DNA from 2 places in the Achromobacter sp. SX5 genome. Region 2 is predicted to be linked to the other one. Evidence: riboswitches for the same ligand, from Rfam matches in the RefSeq annotation. Region 2 holds a riboswitch; the other holds the start of a gene.
What was found. A riboswitch is a leader RNA that binds a small molecule or an ion and turns the genes downstream of it on or off. The one in region 2 is predicted to bind glycine.

Region 1: linked by a shared signal. The riboswitch ahead of gcvT (glycine cleavage system aminomethyltransferase GcvT) and the one ahead of AC1M14_RS09445 (D-amino acid dehydrogenase) in region 2 are both predicted to bind glycine.

What each region holds. Positions count from the first base shown of each region.
Region 1 is NZ_CM160041.1:832,209-836,584, forward strand. It holds gene AC1M14_RS03850 (superoxide dismutase) at 131-745, shown strand; gene AC1M14_RS03855 (ZIP family metal transporter) at 776-1,669, shown strand; glycine riboswitch at 1,729-1,824, shown strand; glycine riboswitch at 1,859-1,982, shown strand; gene gcvT (glycine cleavage system aminomethyltransferase GcvT) at 2,070-3,170, shown strand; gene gcvH (glycine cleavage system protein GcvH) at 3,254-3,631, shown strand; gene gcvP (aminomethyl-transferring glycine dehydrogenase) at 3,711-4,376, shown strand, end outside.
Region 2 is NZ_CM160041.1:2,002,422-2,006,797, reverse strand. It holds gene AC1M14_RS09460 (MetQ/NlpA family ABC transporter substrate-binding protein) at 1-206, opposite strand, end outside; gene AC1M14_RS09455 (CopD family protein) at 624-1,049, opposite strand; gene AC1M14_RS09450 (DUF2242 domain-containing protein) at 1,139-1,912, opposite strand; glycine riboswitch at 2,116-2,208, shown strand; glycine riboswitch at 2,210-2,301, shown strand; gene AC1M14_RS09445 (D-amino acid dehydrogenase) at 2,348-3,574, shown strand; gene AC1M14_RS09440 (metal-dependent hydrolase family protein) at 3,587-4,376, opposite strand, start outside.

The DNA of each region.
Region 1 (4,376 bases), 1.2 Mb from region 2:
CCGATAGCGCGCGGCTATGGCCGGGATGGAAATATCGGCGTTGCGGCGTTAAATAAAAATAAATATCATTTGTATTTCAAGGATTGAGTTCGCCCGTCCTATTTTGGGCGCGCCACCCACGGAGATACACATGGCCTACACACTGCCCCCCTTGCCGTACGCCTACGACGCGCTGGAGCCGCACATCGACGCGATGACGATGGAGATCCACTACAGCAAGCATCACCAGACCTACGTCAACAGCCTGAACGCCGCGCTGGAAGGGGCCGGCATCGCCGCCGACGAGCCGGTCGAAGCGCTGGTGGCGCGCCTGGAGCAGCTGCCCGAGGCCGTGCGCGGCGCGGTGCGCAACCACGGCGGCGGCCACGCCAACCACAGCCTGTTCTGGGCCGTGATGTCGCCGGCCGGCGGCGGCGCGCCCGACGGCGCGCTGGCCGCCGCCATCGCGTCCGAGCTGGGCGGCATGGACGCGTTCCGCGAGGCGTTCACCAAGGCCGCGCTGACCCGTTTCGGTAGCGGCTGGGCCTGGCTCTCGGTCACGCCCGAGGGCCGGCTGACGGTCGAGAGCAGCGCCAACCAGGACAGCCCGCTGATGCACGGCAATACGCCCATCCTGGGGCTGGACGTCTGGGAGCATGCCTATTACCTGAAGTACCAGAACCGCAGGCCGGAATACATCGCGGCCTTCTACAATGTCGTCAACTGGCCTGAAGTGGCGCGCCGCTACGCCGCGGCGCAGCGCTGAACGCGACTCTCTGAAGGAGGGCAGCGCCGTATGAATACCTTCAGCCGCCATCGTGTGCGGCCCGCCGCCACCAGCATCAGCGTCTGGACGCTGGCCGTGCTGGTTTCCTGCCTGGCCCTGCACCAGTTGTGGGCGTACCTGGACGTGCGCGCGCCGCACGTGGCCGACGCCTTGCTGGGCGGGCTGGTGGCGGCCGCCGCGACGGCGCTGGGCACCGTGCCCATCCTGTTCGCCCGCAGCATTCCGCAGAAACTGCAGGACAGCATGTTCGGCTTCGGCGCCGGCGTGATGCTGGCGGCCAGCGCCTTCTCACTGGTGGCGCCCGGCATCGCCGCGGCGCGCGGGCTGGGCTACGGCCCCTGGGGGGCAGGGCTTACGGTGGCGGGCGCCGTGCTGCTGGGGGCCGCGGTGCTGCTGCTCATGGACCGCACGCTGCCGCACGAGCATTTCATCAAGGGACGCGAAGGCATCGAGGCGCACCGGCTGCGCCGCACCTGGCTGTTCGTGTTCGCCATCACGCTGCACAACCTGCCCGAGGGCCTGGCCATCGGCGTGGGCTACGCCGGCAACGATCCCTTGCGCGGCACCGCGCTGGCCACCGGCATCGCGATCCAGGACATCCCCGAGGGGCTGGTGGTGGCCGTGGCGCTGCTGGCCGCGGGCTATCCGCGGGCCTTCGCGGCGGCGCTGGGCATGCTGTCGGGCATGGTCGAGCCCCTGGGCGCGGTGCTGGGCGCGGCCGTGGTCGGCTGGTCGGCGCCGATGCTGCCCTGGGGCCTGGGCTTCGCCGCCGGCGCCATGCTGTTCGTCATCAGCCACGAGATCATCCCCGAGTCGCACCGCAAGGGGCACGAGGTCTACGCCACCTGCGGGCTGATGCTGGGCTTCGTGCTGATGATGCTGCTGGATACCGCGTTGGGCTAGCACGGGCCGCGGTTCCCATTCCCTGCCGATGGCTTTCGTTGTATGCTTTCGCCGCTGTCACGCATGTTGCGGGAGAGAGCGGCCTGTCCATCCGGCCGCCGCCGAAGGCGCAATTCGCCCGGAATCGCTCAGGTAACCCATACCGCCCATGCTTGCCCCGTCCCGGTTTATCACCGCGTGGACACGGCAAAACAGTACTCTGGAGAGACCTGGCGCCGCCCCTGAAACAAGGGACATGTCGAGCAGCCCAGGCGCCGAAGGTGCAAACCCGCCTAGCGGGGCAACTCTCAGGCAAAAGGACAGAGGGGCGGAAGATTCAGCCGTAGTGCAGGGCGCAGCCCGCCTGGCACCACCGGCATTCCGTAACCCTGGCAACCAAGCCGCCCCGGAGTTTCCGCGCATGTCCGCAACCCTCAAACGCACCCCGCTAGCCGAAGAACACGTCGCCGCCGGCGCCCGAATGGTCGATTTCGGCGGCTGGGACATGCCGCTGGCCTACGGCTCGCAACTGGAAGAGCACCACGCCGTGCGCCAGGACGCGGGCATGTTCGACGTCTCGCACATGCTGAACGTGGACATTGCCGGCCCGGACGCATTCGCCTTCCTGCAGCGCCTGGTCGCCAACGACGTGGCCAAGCTGACCGTGCCCGGCAAGGCGCTGTACAGCTGCATGCTGAACCCGCAGGGCGGCGTGATCGACGATCTCATCATCTATTTCTTCGCCGCCGACGAATGGCGTGTGGTGGTCAACGCCGGCACCGCCGACAAGGACATCGCCTGGATGCAGCGCGTCAAGCAGGCCGGCGGTTTCGACGTGGCCATCACGGCCCGCCGCGACCTCGCCATGGTGGCCGTGCAGGGCCCCAACGCCCGCGCCAAGGTGTGGGCCGCGCGCCCGGCCTGGCAGGCCGCCACCGAGCCGCTGACCCCGTTCGTGGCCGCCGTGGTCGGCGATGACACGCTGGTGGCCCGCACCGGCTACACCGGCGAGGACGGCTTCGAAATCGTGCTGCCCGCCACCGAAGTGGTGCAGTTGTGGCGCGACCTGGCCGCCCAGGGCGTGCGTCCCTGCGGCCTGGGCGCGCGCGATACGCTGCGCCTGGAAGCCGGCATGAACCTCTACGGCCAGGACATGGACGAACTGATCCAGCCGAACCAGGCCGGCCTGACCTGGACGGTGTCGCTGAAGGACGCCGAGCGCCGCTTCATCGGCCGCGAGGCGCTGGAACAGTTCGCCACCCCGGCCGCCTTCCTCGGCCTGAAGCTGCAGGAACGCGGCGTCATGCGCGCGCACATGGCCGTGCGCACCAAGGACGGCATGGGCGAGCTGACCAGCGGCACCATGTCGCCCACGCTGGGCGTGTCCATCGGTTTCGCCCGCCTGCCGCAGAGCGTCAAGCCCGGCGACACGGTCGAGGTCGACATCCGCGGCAAATGGGTGCCCGCCCTGGCCTGCAAATTGCCCTTCGTGCGTAACGGCAAGGCCGTCGAACACTCGTAAACTCGAAGCTTCGCGCGGGACGCCATGGCCGCCCGCGCGAGGCGCGCAACACCATTCATCTACCCGTATTCCCAGGAGCTCCCATGAGTCTGCCCACCGATCGCAAGTACACCGAGTCCCATGAATGGGTCAAAGCCGAGGGCGACGTGTTCGTCGTCGGCATCACCGATACCGCCCAGGACCAGCTGGGCGACCTGGTTTTCGTCGGCGACGTGAAGGTCGGCGCCCAGCTGAAGGCCGGCGAGACCGCCGGCGTGGTCGAGTCGGTCAAGGCCGCCTCCGACATCTACGCGCCCGTGGCCGGCGAAATCGTCGCGTTCAACGAAGAACTCGAAAACAACCCCAACCTGATCAACGAATCCGCCTTCACCGCCTGGATCTTCAAGATCAAGCCGGTCAACGCCGCCGACGCCGACAAGCTGCTGGACGCCGCCGGCTACGAAGCCGTCGCCAACGGCTAAGCCGGTTCTTGCGCGGGCGGTCCGTCCGCCCGCGCAAGCCGCCATCGCGTCCGTCCCCGCCATCCCGAGATCTCCCCCCATGTCGCGCGCCCTAGACACCCATACCGACTTCATTCCCCGCCACATCGGCCCTTCCGACGCCGACCAGGCCGCCATGCTCGCCGTCATCGGCAGCCCCAGCCTGGACGCCCTGATCGACGAAGTCGTGCCGCCCAAGATCCGCAGCCAGGCCCCGCTGGCGCTGCCGCAGTCGCGCAGCGAAACCGACGTGCTGGCCGAGCTCAAGCAGATCGCCGGCCGCAACCAGGTCTACCGCAGCTACATCGGCCAGGGGTACTACGGCACCCACACGCCCAACGTGGTGCTGCGCAACATCCTCGAAAATCCCGCCTGGTACACGGCCTACACGCCGTACCAGCCCGAAATCTCGCAGGGCCGCCTTGAAGCCCTGCTGAACTACCAGACCATGGTCGCCGACCTGACCGGGCTGGACATCTCCAACGCCTCGTTGCTGGACGAAGGCACGGCCGCGGCCGAAGCCATGACGCTGGCGCGCCGCAGCGCCAAGTCCAAGAGCCAGGTATTCTTCGTCTCGCGCCATGTGCACCCCCAGACCCTCGAAGTCGTGCGCACGCGCGCCGAGGGCCTGGACATCGAACTGGCCGTGGGCGACGAGGCCGAAGGCCTGCCCGAGTGCTTCGGCGTGCTGCTGCAGTACCCGCACAGCACCGGCTCGGTGGCCGAC
Region 2 (4,376 bases):
CTGGCGGTGCCGGTGATGACCACCGGCTCCACGGCCAGACCGTTCTTCCTGGCGACCTGGGCCACCACTTCCCAGATCTGTTCGTCGACGCCGCCGCGCACGCCGACCTTCAGGGGTTTGGCGTCGGCCGAAAAGGCCGGGCCGTGGAACATCGCCGCCGAGGCCAGCACCACGCCAAGCAGCTTCTTGAAAATACGGGGAGTCATTTTGGAATCGCCTCTCAGGCTAGGGCCTGTTCACACTAAAAGGAGCCACGCATGAGTACCCAAATGAGCGCCTATCAAGGCGCGAAGCGCAGTCGTGGCAGGTCCCCGGCGAGCATTCGCAACGCGGAGAGGCGCTCATTTGGGTACTCACCCTTCGGGCAGGCCGGTAATCGGGCGCCAGGCGTCGTTGCACTCACCTTGCGTGGCACAGCCACGCGGCGGCGAGCGCGCCTAGCCTGGCGCCCGATTACCGGCCTGTGCGTGGCTCCTTTTAGTGTGAACAGGCCCTAAACGGTTATAAGAGAAACGATTCTAGGGACGGGCACGCCCGGCGCGAACGAAGACTTCGTTCGGTGCTTATGGCCGGGGCGTTTGGTTATGGCCGCGCGGCATATGCGCGCGGCGCGCCGAAAACGTTCAGAACGGCTTGACGACCACCAGCGCGACGATCGCGGAAGCCGCGACCACGGTGAACGGCGCGTACCAATCGATCAGCGGCGGACGCTGCGCGCCGCCGCCGGCCATGCGGCGCAAGGCCTTGCTCTGGACGCCCAGCAGCGCCGACAGCGCCAGCGCGATGGCGATCTTCACCCAGATCCAGTTCATGATGAACCAGCCGAAGGTCACGGCCAGGTGCAGGCCGACCAGCCAGGCCAGCACCATGGCCGGCGTGGTCACGTACAGGGTCCAGCGGCGCAGCGCGCCGAGCATCCTGCTTTCTTTCGGGGCTTCGCCGCCTTCCTGGGGCTGCGAGGACAGCAGGAACAGCGACACGAACAGCGAGCCGCCCAGCCAGGCGACCACGGCCGCCACGTGGAGCATTTTCAGGAATTGGTATGTCATGGCCGGCATTATCGCCGCAGGCGCGCGCCGCGGCGAACCGGCTTGCAACGGCAATTTGCGCTACGGCAAAGCGGCGGCCCGGCGCGGCCTTACTTGGCGGCGTCGGCGCCTGCCGGCGGCGGGCTGCCCGCCGGCGCCGCCTTGCTGTCCGAAGGCGCGGCCGCCTTGCTGTCCGCGGGCGCGGCCTTGCCATTGGCGGCCGGCGTATCACTGGCGGCCGCCGGGTTCAAGGTGTCGGCCGGCGCGTCCGGCGACACCGCGGGCTCGGCCGGCGCGGGCTTGGGCGGCGTCTTGCCGCGTCCGGCCGGCGCCGGCTGCGGCGCCGAAGCGGCCTGCGCGTCCGGCAGGAAGCGCTGCAACAGCTGGAAAAATCCGTCGTAGAACTGGGGCCGCGCCACCGTCTGGCTGGCGGTCTTGACCAGCGAATCGTCGCTGGCGCCGAACGGCATGGACACCTGGCCCAGCACGCTCACGCCCACGCTGGCCGAATTGGCGGTGCGCTTGATCGAATAGCGGTCCTGCATCGCGGTGGCGAACACCGTCGAGCGCTCGTTCGACGCGCCATCGGCGGCGCATTCGATATTGAAGCTGATCTGCGTATGCTGGCCGTCCTCGGCCTGGAAATTCTTGTGCCCGGTCACGCGCGCCGACTCGAAGCGGTCGATCAGATAGCCCTGGCTCAGCAAGGCCCGCCGGCCCGCGTCGCAGGCGGCCACGCTGCTGGCGGCGACGCCGCGCGAGTAGGTGTCGTTCTGGGTGAAGTCCTCCTTCTCGTACGCGGGCTTGGGGGAGGAGCATCCGGCCACGGCGCCCGTCAGGGCGGCGAGCAGGATCAGGGACGGACGGCGGGTGATACGAGGCATGTATGGGTCCGCGAGCCGGCGGCTTGCGGCAATGTGATGCGTGAACGTCGGTTATAGCGCATCCCCCCGCCTCAAGCCTTTACCAGGAATGAACAGTTCAACAGAGAGGTAACAGGCGATATAACAGGGACAAAACGAACGGCTACTGGGACTAACCCCTGGTCCCACGCCGCCGGATTTTGGCTATTCTGCCCGCGTCGATCCAAAACCCCGCAGAAGAGACCTGCCCGCCGCGGCAGGCGCCGACGGAGCAACCGCCCCGGAAACTCTCAGGCAACCAGGACTGCGCGGTCTAGACAATCTGGAGAGCGGCGCCGCGCGCGCCCACCGAAGGGGAACCCGCCGCCCTCCGCGCGGCGCGTGAAACTCTCAGGTACCAAGACAGATGGGGTGCTGCGGCCGGGTGGCCGCGGCCACCCTACCCTTGGAGCGACCATGCCCCGCATCGCCATCATCGGCGCCGGCATCACCGGCGTCACGTCCGCCCATGCCCTGAACAAGCTGGGATTCGACGTCACCGTCTACGACCGCCAGCGCTACCCCGCCATGGAGACTTCCTACGCCAACGGCGGCCAGCTGTCGGCCAGCAACGCCGAGGTCTGGAACAGCGTGTCCACCATCATGAAAGGCCTGCGCTGGCTGGGCCGCCACGACGCCCCGCTGCTGCTCAATCCGCGTCCGGGCTGGCACAAGTATTCCTGGCTGGCCCAGTTCATCGGGCAGATCCGCAACTATCGCCAGAACACCATCGAGACCACCCGCCTGGCCATCGAGGCGCGCCAGCACCTTTACGCCATGGCCGAAGAAGAAGGCATCGATTTCGACCTGGAGCGCCGCGGCATCCTGCACATCTACCACGACGCGGCCAGCTTCGACACCGCGCGCCGCGCCAACGCGCTGCTGCGGCAAGGCGGGCTGGAGCGCTACGAGGTAACCGCGGAAGAAGCGCGCCGCATCGAGCCGGCCCTGCAGACCGCCTGCCACGCCGGCTTCTACACGCCGTCGGACGCCACCGGCGACATCCACAAGTTCACCAGCGGCCTGGCCCGCGCCTGCCAGCGCCGCGGCGTGCGGTTCGTGCAGGACGCCGACATCACCGCCATCGCGCACGAGGGCGGCGCCTACCGTCTGGACCTGGCGGCAGGCGCGCTGCCGGCCCGCCAGGAATCGGCCGACGCCGTGGTGATCTGCGCCGGCGCGGCCAGCCGCCAGTTCGCGCGGCAGCTCGGAGACTCGCTCAACATCTACCCGGTCAAGGGCTATTCGATCAGCGTGCACCTGGACGACGAGGCCAGCCGCGCCGCCGCGCCCTGCGTGAGCCTGCTGGACGAGGCCGCCAAGATCGTCACCAGCCGCCTGGGCGACCGCTTCCGCGTGGCCGGCACGGCGGAATTCAACGGGTTCAACCTGGACATCCGGGCCGAACGCGTGCAGCCGCTGGTGGACTGGACCCGCCGCCACTTCCCCGGCGTGCGCACCGCGCGCGTGGTGCCGTGGTGCGGGCTGCGCCCGATGACGCCGAACATGATGCCCAGGGTCGGCCCCGGCAAGCGGCCGGGGGTGTTCTACAACACCGGCCACGGCCACCTGGGATGGACGCTGTCGGCCGCGACCGCCCAGATGCTGGCGGCCAGCGTCCAGGCGGGCATGGGCCGGGCCTGAGCCCTGCGGCGCTCAATGCGCCGCGACCGCTTCCCTGCTGTCCTGCTCGACGGCGCGCGGCGGCGCGCCTTCCGCGCCCGGCGGGCAGGCGTTCTTGCAGATCCGCCCGTCCTTCATCACCAGGCTGATGCGGTCCGGGTCGATCAGCAGCGACAGGTCCTCCAGCGGATTGCCGTCGACCATGACCACGTCCGCCAGATAGCCGGGACGCAGCATGCCCAGCTCGTGCGGCCGCTGCATGATCTCCCCGCCCAGCCGGGTGGCCGACACCAGCGCCTCGGTGGGCGTCATGCCGACATAATCCACGAAATACTGGAGATCGGAGGCGTTGGTTCCGTGCGGCATCCAGGCGAAGCCGTAGTCTCCGCCAGGCAGGATGCGTATGCCGCGCCGGTGCATCTTGCGCAGCGATTCGGCGGCGATCTCCAGTTCGCGCTTGTAGCCCATCTGCTCGGCGGCGGCGGGCGTGATGCCGTAGTCGGAAGCATGGAAGGCGGTGCGAACCAGCCAGCCGATGCCCGGCGCCACGAAGTGCCTGTCCTTGTTGGCTTCCAGCATGTCGAGCGCCTCGTCGTCGGCGAAGCTGGCGTGATAGATCATCTCGATGCCGTGCCGCACGCATTGCTTGACCGATTCGCTCGAACGCGCGTGCGCCGCCACGCGCTTGCCGAAACGCTTGGCCTCGGCCGCCAGCATGGCGATCTCCTCTTCCGAGAATGGCGACATTTCGGCCGGCAGCCCGGCGATGTACTCGCCCGACAGATTGATCTTCAGGTGGTCGACGCCGTACTTGATGAAGGTG